Regions from separate parts of the Xanthobacter dioxanivorans genome, predicted to be linked through region 2. Evidence: predicted binding sites of a transcription regulator. Region 2 holds the regulator's gene; the other holds the start of a gene.
What was found. The regulator PhoB, encoded in region 2, activates phosphate uptake and scavenging genes when phosphate is short. The targets are predictions, from matches to a motif close to TGTCATNNANCTGTCAT.

Region 1: the regulator PhoB is predicted to act here: its motif matches at 2,675-2,691, upstream of phnC (phosphonate ABC transporter ATP-binding protein).

What each region holds. Positions count from the first base shown of each region.
Region 1 covers NZ_CP063362.1:780,269-785,541, reverse strand. The annotation lists gene phnE (phosphonate ABC transporter, permease protein PhnE) at 1-601, opposite strand, end outside; gene phnD (phosphonate ABC transporter substrate-binding protein) at 759-1,667, opposite strand; gene phnC (phosphonate ABC transporter ATP-binding protein) at 1,753-2,565, opposite strand; gene EZH22_RS03695 (hypothetical protein) at 2,843-3,106, shown strand; gene EZH22_RS03690 (amidase) at 3,126-4,391, opposite strand; gene EZH22_RS03685 (polysaccharide deacetylase family protein) at 4,477-5,273, opposite strand, start outside.
Region 2 covers NZ_CP063362.1:1,281,069-1,286,341, forward strand. The annotation lists gene EZH22_RS06165 (polyprenyl synthetase family protein) at 1-479, shown strand, start outside; gene EZH22_RS06170 (flavin monoamine oxidase family protein) at 538-1,890, shown strand; gene phoB (phosphate regulon transcriptional regulator PhoB) at 1,916-2,617, opposite strand; gene phoU (phosphate signaling complex protein PhoU) at 2,657-3,382, opposite strand; gene pstB (phosphate ABC transporter ATP-binding protein PstB) at 3,402-4,226, opposite strand; gene pstA (phosphate ABC transporter permease PstA) at 4,281-5,114, opposite strand; gene pstC (phosphate ABC transporter permease subunit PstC) at 5,128-5,273, opposite strand, start outside.

The DNA.
Region 1 (5,273 bases), 500 kb from region 2:
CGGCGGCGGTGGCGCCCTCCACCGGCTTCATGTCGATGTTCTCCACCACCTCGGCGAACAGCTTGCCGAGCGAGCCCATGGTGTGGATGGCCAGCGCCAGCACCCCCGGCATGGCCCCGAGGCCGAAGGCGACGACGAACAGCAGGGCGAAGACCAGCTCCGGCACCGTGCGGCAGAATTCGAGGAAGCGGCGGGCGCTGAGGCGGATGAAGGGGTTCCTCACCAGGTTGGCGCTGGCGAGGAAGCAGAGGAGGAATGCGCCGATGCCGCCGAGCAGGGTGCCGAGATAGGCGATGAGGAGGGTGTCGAGCAGCAGCTTGAGCCAGCCGTCGAGGTTCCAGTACCATTCGGCAAGGTCGGCGCCGAGGCTGTCCCAGCGCAGGGTCGGGACGATGGCGGAAAAATAGTCGGTGAGGCGGCCGGAATGGGCGATGAGGACCGAGGGCCTCACCTCGCCCATCCACCCCGCCAGCACGATGCAGACCGCCACCACCGCCGCCGCGATGAGGCTGTGCCGGCGCCGCTCGCGCACCGCCGCCGCATACCGGGCGATCATGGGCGCGAGCTGCTCGTCGGGCAGGCGGGTGATGGCGTGGGACAAGGGGGCCTCGGGTGTCGGGTCTCCCCTCTCCCCTTGCGGGAGAGGGGTTGGGGGTGAGGGGGAAGGCTGCCTTCCCCTCGGCAAGCCGAGCAAATGGAGACAACCCCTCACCCCGGCCCTCTGCCGCAAGGGGAGAGGGAGACGTATGGCAGGAAGCTCAGGACTTCTTCTTGCGCAGCTCGTCCACGAACTTATTCAGCTCGATGATGCCGACGTAGGATTCGTTGTCCACCGGCTGCCAGAGCTGGCTCTTGCCTTCGTAGATCTTGTCGAATGCGGTCTTGTCGTTCTTCTCGATGGAGAAGAAGGCATCGCGGATCTTCGCCTTCAGGTCCGCCGGCAGGTCGGCGAGATAGGCGTAGGGCGAGTTCACGATCTGGTCGGACTTGAAGACGATGCGATAGTCGTCGTACTTCGCCATCCCCTTGCGCTCCATGCGCTTCAGGGCGGATTCCTGCGCGTCGTTCCACCAGTTGAAGGCGGCGTCGCAGGTGCCCTGCTGCACGGCGATGACCGCGTTCTCGTGCGATCCGGCATAGACCACCTTGCCGAAGTATTCGTCCGGCTTGATGCCCATCTTGTTCATGGAGAAGCGCGGCACGTTGTTGCCGGAGGTGGAGTTGGGGTCCACCAGGCACAGGTTCTTGCCCTTCAGGTCCTCGATGGACTTGTAGGGGCTGTCGGCCTTCACGTAGAGCACCGAGTGATAGCCCTTGGTGCCGTCGGCGTTCACCTCGATGGCGAAAGCCTCGATCTTGGCGCCGGTCATCAGGGCGCGGGCGAAGGAGGACGGCCCGTAGGAGGCGATGTGGATGTTGCCGGCGCGCTGGCCCTCGATCACCGCCGCGTAGTCGTTGGCGATGCGCAGGGTCACCTTGGTGCCGAGCTGCTTGGAGAGATAGTCCATGAGCGGGGCGAAGCGCTCGGTCACGCCCGAGGCGTTCTCCGCCGGGATGATGGCGAAGGTCAGCTCGGGATATTTCGCCTTCCAGTCCTGCGCGGCGGCGCCGCCGGCAGAGACGGCCAGCGCGGCGGCGGCCGCGATCAGGGTGCGACGGTTCAGCATGTCTTGGGCTCCTGTCGGACGGTTCTTCAAACGCAGACGAACGGGTTCGGCCGGCCGATCGCGGGCCGTGATGCCGCGCGGGCCTTCAGGCCAGCGCCGCGCCCTCGGGGATGGCCGAGCCGAAGGCGGGCTTTGCCGCCGCGGGCATGTCCATCACCTCGCCGGCCTCCAGGCCGTAGAGGTCGTGGGCCACCTGCTCGGTGAGGGCCTGCGGCGCGCCGTCGAACACCACGCGGCCCTGCGCCATGCCGACGAGGCGGTCGCAATAGGTCCGGGCGAGGTCGAGGGAGTGCAGGTTGCACAGCACGGTGATGCCGAAATGCTTGTTGATGCGCAAAAGCGCATCCATGACGATCTTGGTGTTGCGCGGGTCGAGGGAGGCGATGGGTTCGTCGGCGAGGATCAGCGCCGGCTCCTGGGCGAGCGCGCGGGCGATGGCCACGCGCTGCTGCTGGCCGCCGGAGAGGCTGTCGGCGCGCTGGGCGGCGAGCGGGGCGATGTCGAACTGGTCGAGGGCGGAGAGGGCGATGGCCCGGTCCTCCGGGCGCCAGCTCTTGGTCAGCGCGCGCCATGCCGGCACGGTGGCGAGGCGGCCCATGAGCACGTTGGTGAGCACGTCGAGCCGCCCCACCAGGTTGAACTGCTGGAAGATCATGGCCGCCTCGGCGCGCCATTCGCGCAGGGCCCGGCCCTTCAGCGCCGTCACGTCGCGGCCGTTGTAGAGGATGCGCCCGGCGGAGGGATCCTGCAGGCGATTGATCATGCGCAGGAGCGTGGACTTGCCGGCGCCGGATCGGCCGATGACGCCGATGAAGGCGCCCTCGCCGATCTCAAGATCGACATGGGACACCGCCTCCTTGTCGCCGAAGCGACGGGTGAGGCCCTCGATCACCAGCATCGGGTCGCTCCGTTGCGCGTCCCAAACCCCATAAGGGCGGCGCGCAACAGGCGTGTGACGATCGGGCAACCGCCGACGTCCGCTGCCGGGACGGCATGCCGCGCGTATTTGTCATGCGGGCGTCACGCGGTGGCGGGGCGATTGTGACGCCCCGCCTGAAACCGGCGTGGTGTCGACAGGCCTGCCTGAAACGGAGACGCCGGGGAGGAGAACCTCCCCGGCGTCGCGGATCGACCGGGCCACACTTTGTTGTGTTCTTCGGTCCGGCGGGCGGTGAATGCCGGATGCGTCAAACCATGCCGACCAGCACCGCGCCGATGAAGGCAAAAGCGGCACAGGTCTCGATCACGGTGAGCAGATGGCCGAATGTCACCTGTTTCCTCGCACTGTCGATCTCGCAATCAACCTTAGCAAACTCTCAGGATACCGGAAGATGGAAGTTGTGCTGCGCCGCAGAGCCAGTCTGTTGCAGTGCATGACTGGATTTGCTGTGATCACTCTCGGCTCAGGGCGTTACGGCAACGCTGCGACGCACGCCTAATCTTTTGAAATTATGTATTTCAGCGCGAGATGGCGGTTTCCACCAGATTTCCCACCGCCAGCGCCTGCCGGTCGCGGCCGAAACGGCCCACCACCTGCACGCCCACGGGCATGCCGTCGGCCGCGTTGAGGCCGGCGACGTTGATGGCGGGGCAGCCCAGCAGCGTCCACAGCCGGTTGAACATGGCCGATCCGGTGGTGGCAAAGCCCTCCGGTGCCGGGCCGGGGGCGGAGAAGGTGAGGAGGGCGTCCACCTCGCCGAACAGGTCGCCCAGCTTCTGGCGCGCCCGCTTCGCCGTGCGCCGGGCGAGGTCGTAGGTGTCCGGCGGGATGGCCCGGGCCGCGTCGAGATGCGCGGCGAACAGGGGCGAGAGGTGGGCGCGGTCGAAATCGAGCTCGTCGGCGAAGGCCAGCGCCGCCTCGAAATCCTGGATGGTGGGCTGGGCGGCATCCGCCGCCTCCAGCTCCTCCGGCAGGTCCAGGTCGAAGATGCGGGCGCCCATGGCCTCGGCGGCGCGGGCGGCCGTCTCCAGCGCCGCGTGGGCCTCGGGCGAGGCGGCGCCGGCGCGGGCGGTGCGCACGATGGCGAGGCGGGGGCGCTCGGCCAGCGTCGCGCCGATGTCGAGATCGCGCCCGCTGATGGCGGCGGCGGCGAAGGCCGCGTCGCGCACCCGGGCGGCGAACAGGCCGACGGTGTCCAGATGCCAGGAAAAGGTCTTCATGCCCAGCGTCGGCAGCAGGCGGAAGGTGGGCTTGTAGCCGGTCACCCCGCAGAAGGCGGCGGGGCGGATCACCGAGCCGGCGGTCTGGGTGCCCAGCGCCACGGGCAGCATCCCCGCCGCCACCGCCGCCGCCGATCCGGCCGAGGAGCCCCCCGGCGTGTGGGTGAGGCGGCGCGGATTGCGCGTGGCGCTGGGCTGCAGGAAGGCGAACTCGGTGGTCACCGTCTTGCCCGCGACGATGCCGCCGGCCCGGCGCACCATGCCCACGGCCGGGGCGTCGGTGCGCGGGCGGTGGCCGGCATAGATGGGGCTGCCATAGGCGGTGGGAAGGTCCCGCGTGTCCAGGATGTCCTTGATCCCCACCGGCAGGCCGGCGAGGGGGCGGGCGGCGAGCCCCTCCAGTCCGGTCGCCTCGAACGCCGCGTCGAGGTCGAGGGCGGCGAAGGCGTGCACCTCGCCTTCGCGGTCCGCGATGGCGGCGGCGACCTGCTCCATCACGGCGCGGGGCGTGGTGCGCCCGGCCTGGATGTCGGCGGCGAGGTCGCGGGCGAAAAGGAGACTCATTGCGGAACGCTCGGCAAGTTCGGGGCAGGGGGCGCCCACCATGCGCAAGCCGCGGCGCCGGCGCAACGGCGGCGCGCCGCTGCGCCTACTGCACCGGCAGGATGCGCTTGCCGGTGCGCGCCGCCTCGTCATAGACGCGGGTGTCGCCGGGCTTGAGCGAATAGCAGGTGGGCGCGATCACCGGCCGTCCCTCCGCCAGCAGCTGGCCCACGGTGGCGAATCGGTAGCCCTTCGCGCGCAAGGCGGGGACGAGGATCTTCAGCGCCTCCGCCGTATGCTTGCCGCGCCCGTTGGCGTGCATGAGCACGATGGAGCCGGGGCGGATGGAGCGCAGCATGTCGTCGGCCATGCCCCTGGCGCCGATGAAGGCCGGATCACCCGAATCCACGTCCCACTGGATGGCGAGGTGCCCCGTGTCGTTGACGTAGTTCAGGGATTCGGCGCTGCACGAGCCGTAGGGAAAGCGGAACATGGCGCCGGAGGGCGCGGGCTTCGGCACCATGCAGCCCTTGGCCTCCACATCGCGGCGGCGCAGCGCCAGGGCGACGTCGGCGTCGTCCACCTGCCGGCGCATGGCTTCCCCGGTGCGCACGGTGAGGTTGGCGTGGGACCAGGTGTGGTTGCCCATCTCGAACTGCGGGTCGGCGGTGAGCTGGTCACCCCGCTCGGGGTGGCTCATCATCCACTTGCCGCCGGCGAAGAAGGTGGCGGGGATGGCTTCCGCCCGCAGGAAGTCCACGATCGCCCCGTCATAGCCGGAGGTCTCGCCGGAGGCCTCGCACAGGTCGAAGGTGAGGGCCACCAGCTTCACGCCGGCCGGCAGGTCCACCCGCCGGATGGAGCCACGCAGCCCGGCCGGCACCGGCGCGGGCGCGGCGAGGG
Region 2 (5,273 bases):
CGCTTGCCCGCGCCGCCGGCATCGGCGGCATGGTGGGTGGGCAGATGCTGGACCTCGCCGCCGAAGGCCGGTTCTCGGGCGGCGCGGCGCTCGCCCTCGACGCTCCCGCCATCCGCGACCTCCAGGCCATGAAGACCGGCGCCCTCCTCGCCCTGTCGGCAGAAGCCGGCGCGCTCCTCGGGCGGGCGGGCGCCGCCGAGCGGGCGGCCCTGCAGGCCTATGGCCGGGCGCTCGGCGCCGCCTTCCAGATCGCCGACGACATCCTCGACGTGGAAGGAACGGCGGAGGAGGTGGGCAAGAAGGTGGGCAAGGACGCGGCCGCCGGCAAGGCGACCCTGGTCTCCCTCCTCGGCCTCGACGCGGCCCGCGCCCTCCTCGACGGGCTGGTGGCGGAGGCGACGACGGCCCTCGGCCCGTTTGGCGCCCGTGGCGCCATCCTCGCCGAGGCGGCCCGCTTCGTCGCCGCGCGTCGCAGCTGAGGCGGCGGCCCCGTCCAGCCCTCGCCCAACCCGCCTCGGGCATGCTAGCGTCCCGCCCGTGACCGACCGCGACCGATCTTCCCTCACCCGCCGCACGCTCCTCGCCCGCGGCGCCGCCCTTGCCACGCTGCCCCTTGCGGCCACGCGGGCGCTCGGGCAGCAGAACGAGCCCGACGTGGTGATCATCGGCGCCGGTGCCGCCGGCATTTCCGCCGCCCGGCGGATCGCCGAGGCCGGGCGCTCCTATGTCCTGCTGGAGGCCTCCAACCGGGTGGGCGGACGTGCCCTCACCGATACCGCCGCCTTTGGCGTGCCGCTCGATCTCGGCGCGGCGCGCTTGAACATGCCGGCCGCGCGCCCCATGGCCGCCTTCGGCCGGGCGGAGGGCCTCGACATCCACCGTGCTCCGGACGGCGGCCGCCTCTATCTGAAGGGACGCGAGGCCAACGATTCCGAATATGAGGATTTCGTCGGCACGGTGCGCCGGGCCCAACGCGCCATCGTTGCCGCCGGCGATGCGGGGCGCGACTTGCCGGCCGCCCGCGTGCTCGCCGACCTCGGCCCGTGGTCGGACAGCGCCCGTTTCGTGGTGGGCCCCCTTGCCTGCGCCAAGGAGCTCGACCAGGTTTCGACCGTGGACGCCTCCCGCGCCGAGGAGCCCGATAGCGTGGAAGTCTGCGCCCAGGGCATCGGCACCCTGGTGAGCCAGCTGGCCCGGCCCCTCACCGTCCGCCTGGAAACACCGGTGCGCTCGGTGGAGCTGGGCGGCCGGCAGGCCGTGGTGCAGACCGGGCGCGGCACGCTCCTGGCCCGCGCGGTGATCGTCGCCGTGCCGCCGAGCGTGATTGCGGCGGGCAAGCTGCGGATTCTGCCGGCCCTGCCTCCGCGCTACCGCACCGCGATCGAGAAGATCACCCTCGGCGCCTTCGACCACATCGCGTTCCGCCTGCCGCGCAACCCGCTCGGGCTCAACATGGACGAGCTTCTCTACTTCCGGGCGGAGGGCCCGCGCGCCTATGCCCTGCGCGCCCGCATCGCCGGCAGCGATCTCTATACCCTCGAGGTCGCCGGCGACGTGGCGAACGGTCTCGCCGACGGCCCGCCCGAGGCCGCCACCACCTTCCTCAAGGAGGCGCTGACGCGGGAGTTTGGCGCCGATCTCGCGAAGAAGGTGGGCAAGGTGCACGCCACGCGCTGGACCAAGGAGCCGTGGGCGCTCGGTGCCTTCTCCTGCGCCCTGCCCGGCTTCGGCAACATGCGGCGCGCCTTCACGGAAGTGGCCCTCGGCCGGCTCATCTTCGCCGGGGAACATGCCCACGAGACCCTCTGGGGCACCATGGGCGGGGCCTGGCTGTCCGGCGAGCGGGCGGCCAAGCAGGCCCTCGCCCTTCTCGGCGTGCGATCGGGCTGAGGTGCGCGGCTCGAACGGCCCGTTCTCAATGGGCGCGGGCGAACATCTCGTTGAAGGAGTAGCCCGCGCCGCGCACGGTGCGGATGGGATCCGACTGCCGGCCGCGATTGATCGCCTTGCGCAGGCGGCCCACATGCACGTCCACCGTGCGCTCGTCGATATAGACGTCCTGGCCCCACACCCCGTCGAGCAGCTGCTCGCGCGAGAACACGCGGCCGGGGCTCTGCATCAGGAACTCCAGCAGGCGGAACTCGGTGGGGCCGAGATGCACCTCGCGCCCGGCGCGGTGCACGCGGTGGGTTTCCCGGTCGAGCTCGATGTCGCCCGCCCGCAGCAGGGTCGCCACATGCTCGGGCTTGGCCCGGCGCAGCAGCGCCCGCACCCGGGCGAGCAGCTCGGGCACCGAGAACGGCTTCACCACATAGTCGTCCGCCCCGGTGGCGAGGCCGCGCACCCGCTCGGTTTCCTCGCCCCGGGCGGTGAGCATGATCACCGGCAGGCGCTCGGTTTCCGGGCGGGTCCTCAGGCGACGGCACAGTTCGATGCCGGAAAGGCCCGGCAGCATCCAGTCGAGGATGACGAGATCGGGCACGCTTTCGCGCAGGCGGGTCTCGGCCTCGTCACCGCGCCCCACGCTTTCGACGCCATAACCCTCCGACTCCAGATTGTAGCGGAGCAGAAGGGTCAGGGGCTCCTCGTCCTCGACGATCAGAATACGCGCCGGCACAGTGTTTCACCTGTCGTTTTCAAGTCGGGCTGGCTTGGGTCAGCCCTGGACGGACCGGCCGGGAAAGGCCAGGGTGGTCTCGCTGGAGGCATCCGCCTTGGGGCGGTCCGGCAGGTTCTGGCCGCTGACCATGTAGTAGACGATCTCCGCGATGTTGGTCGCGTGGTCGCCGATGCGCTCGATGTTCTTGGCACAGAACAGAAGGTGGGTGCACACCGAGATGTTGCGCGGATCTTCCATCATGTAGGTGAGGAGCTCGCGGAACAGGGAGGTGTACATGGTGTCGATGGCGCCGTCCCGGCCCCACACTTCCACCGCCTTGGCCTCGTTACGCGCCGCATAGGCGTCGAGCACCTCCTTGAGCTGCTCCAGCACCAGGTCGGAGATGTGCTCCACCCCGCGCACCAGCTTCTGCGGGTGGTATTCGCCCTCGATGGCGATGACGCGCTTGCCCACGTTCTTGGCCAGGTCGCCGATGCGCTCGAGATCGTTGGCGATGCGGATGGCCGAGACGATCTCGCGCAGGTCGTTGGCCACCGGCTGACGCTTGGCGATGACGAGGATGGCGCGGTCCTCGATCTCACGCTGCATCTGGTCCACGGTGGCGTCGACGAGCACCACCTTCTGGGCCAGGGCGATGTCGCGCTTGATGAGCGAGGTCACGGAATCGGCGACGAGGCGTTCCGCCTGTCCGCCCATCTCCACCACCTTGCGGCCGATTTCCTTCAACTCCTGGTCGAAGGAGGCAACGGTATGCTCCGGCATCGGGATGATCCTTCTCGTCTCAGCCGAAGCGGCCGGTAATGTAGTCGCGCGTCTTGATCTCCTTCGGATTGGTGAAGATCACGTCCGAAGGCGCCACCTCGATCAGCTCACCGAGATAGAAGAAGGCGGTCATGTCGGCGCAGCGCGCGGCCTGCTGCATGTTGTGGGTCACGATGACGATGGTGAAGTCCTGCTTCAGCTCGTCGATCAGGTCCTCGATCTTCGAGGTGGAGATGGGGTCGAGGGCCGAGGTGGGCTCGTCGAGCAGGATCACCTCGGGCTTCACCGCGATGGTGCGGGCGATGCACAGGCGCTGCTGCTGGCCGCCGGACATGCCGAGGGCCGATGTGTGCAGGCGGTCCTTGGTCTCGTCCCAGATGGCGGCCTTGCGCAGGCACCATTCCACCCGCTCGTCCATCTGCGCCTTGTTGAGCTTCTCATGCAGCTTCACGCCGAAGGCGATGTTGTCATAGATGGTCATGGGGAACGGGGTCGGCTTCTGGAACACCATGCCGATGCGCGAGCGCACCACCGTGGGGTCGAGCTCCTTGCCCACCACGTTGACCCCGTCGAACAGCACCGACCCCTCGGCCCGCTGGCCGGGATAGAGGTCATACATGCGGTTGAACACCCGCAGCAGCGTGGACTTGCCGCAGCCCGACGGGCCGATCATGGCGGTCACGCGCTTCTCCGGCACCTCGAAGTTGATGTTCCGCAGGGCGTGGTTGCTGCCGTAGTAGAATTGCAGGTTCTCCACCTTGATCTTCGCGGGCGACGTCGGCGCGTCGGGCCTGGCGGCGACCGACGATGCGATGTTGAAGGTGGGATCGACGGCTGAAGTCATATGAGCCTCGCTTCGGAGGTTGAATTCGAAGGATGGTTTCGCGGGCGGCGCAGGCTAGTTGCCCCGTGCCAGGAACAGTCGGGACGCCACATTGAGCACGAGCACGCCCACGGTGATGAGCAGCGCGCCGGCCCAGGCGAGGGAGACCCAGTCGTCGAACGGGCTGCCGGCAAACTGGTAGATGGCGATGGGCAGGCTCGCCATGGGCTTCGACAGGTCCGTGGAAAAGGAGTTGTTGCCGAGTGAGGTGAAGAGCAGCGGTGCCGTCTCCCCGGCCGCGCGGGCGACGGCGAGCAGGACGCCGGTGACGATGCCCGCCCGCGCCGCGCGCCAGGTGATCATCATCACCACCTTCCACTGCGGCGCCCCGAGCGCATAGGCCGCCTCGCGCAGCCCCACCGGAACGAGGTTCAGCATGTCCTCGGTGGTGCGCACCACCACCGGGATCACCAGGATGGCGAGGGCGACCGCGCCGGCCCAGCCGGAGAAGCCACCCATCGGCGCGACGAGGAAGGTGTAGACGAACAGGCCCACCAAGATGGACGGCGCGGAGAGCAGGATGTCGTTCACGAAGCGGGCGACCTCGCCGACCTTCGTGTTCTTCCCGTTCTCGGCGAGGAACGTCCCGGCCAGGAGGCCGATGGGTGTTCCGATCACCATGGCGAGCCCGATCTGGATCAGCGACCCGACGATCGCGTTCAGGAGGCCGCCGTTGTGGCCCGGCGGCAGGGTCACCTTGGTGAAGACGTTGAGCCCGAGGGCCGGAAGCCCCTTCTGGACCAGCGTGAACAGGATCCACGCCAGGAGGAACAAGGCGAGGACCGCAAAGCCGGTGCTGATGACCTTGACGGTGAGGTCCTTGCTGCGGCGGATGGCGAGGGAGGTCATGCTGACGCGCTCCTCAGGACTTCAGGTTGGATCGGATGAGGAAGCGCGAGAGCGCCAGCACGATGAAGGAGATCACGAACAGGATGAAACCCAGGGCGAGCAGCGAATCAAGCTTCAGAGAGCCCTGGGCGGCCTCCGGGAATTCGTTGGCGATGGTCG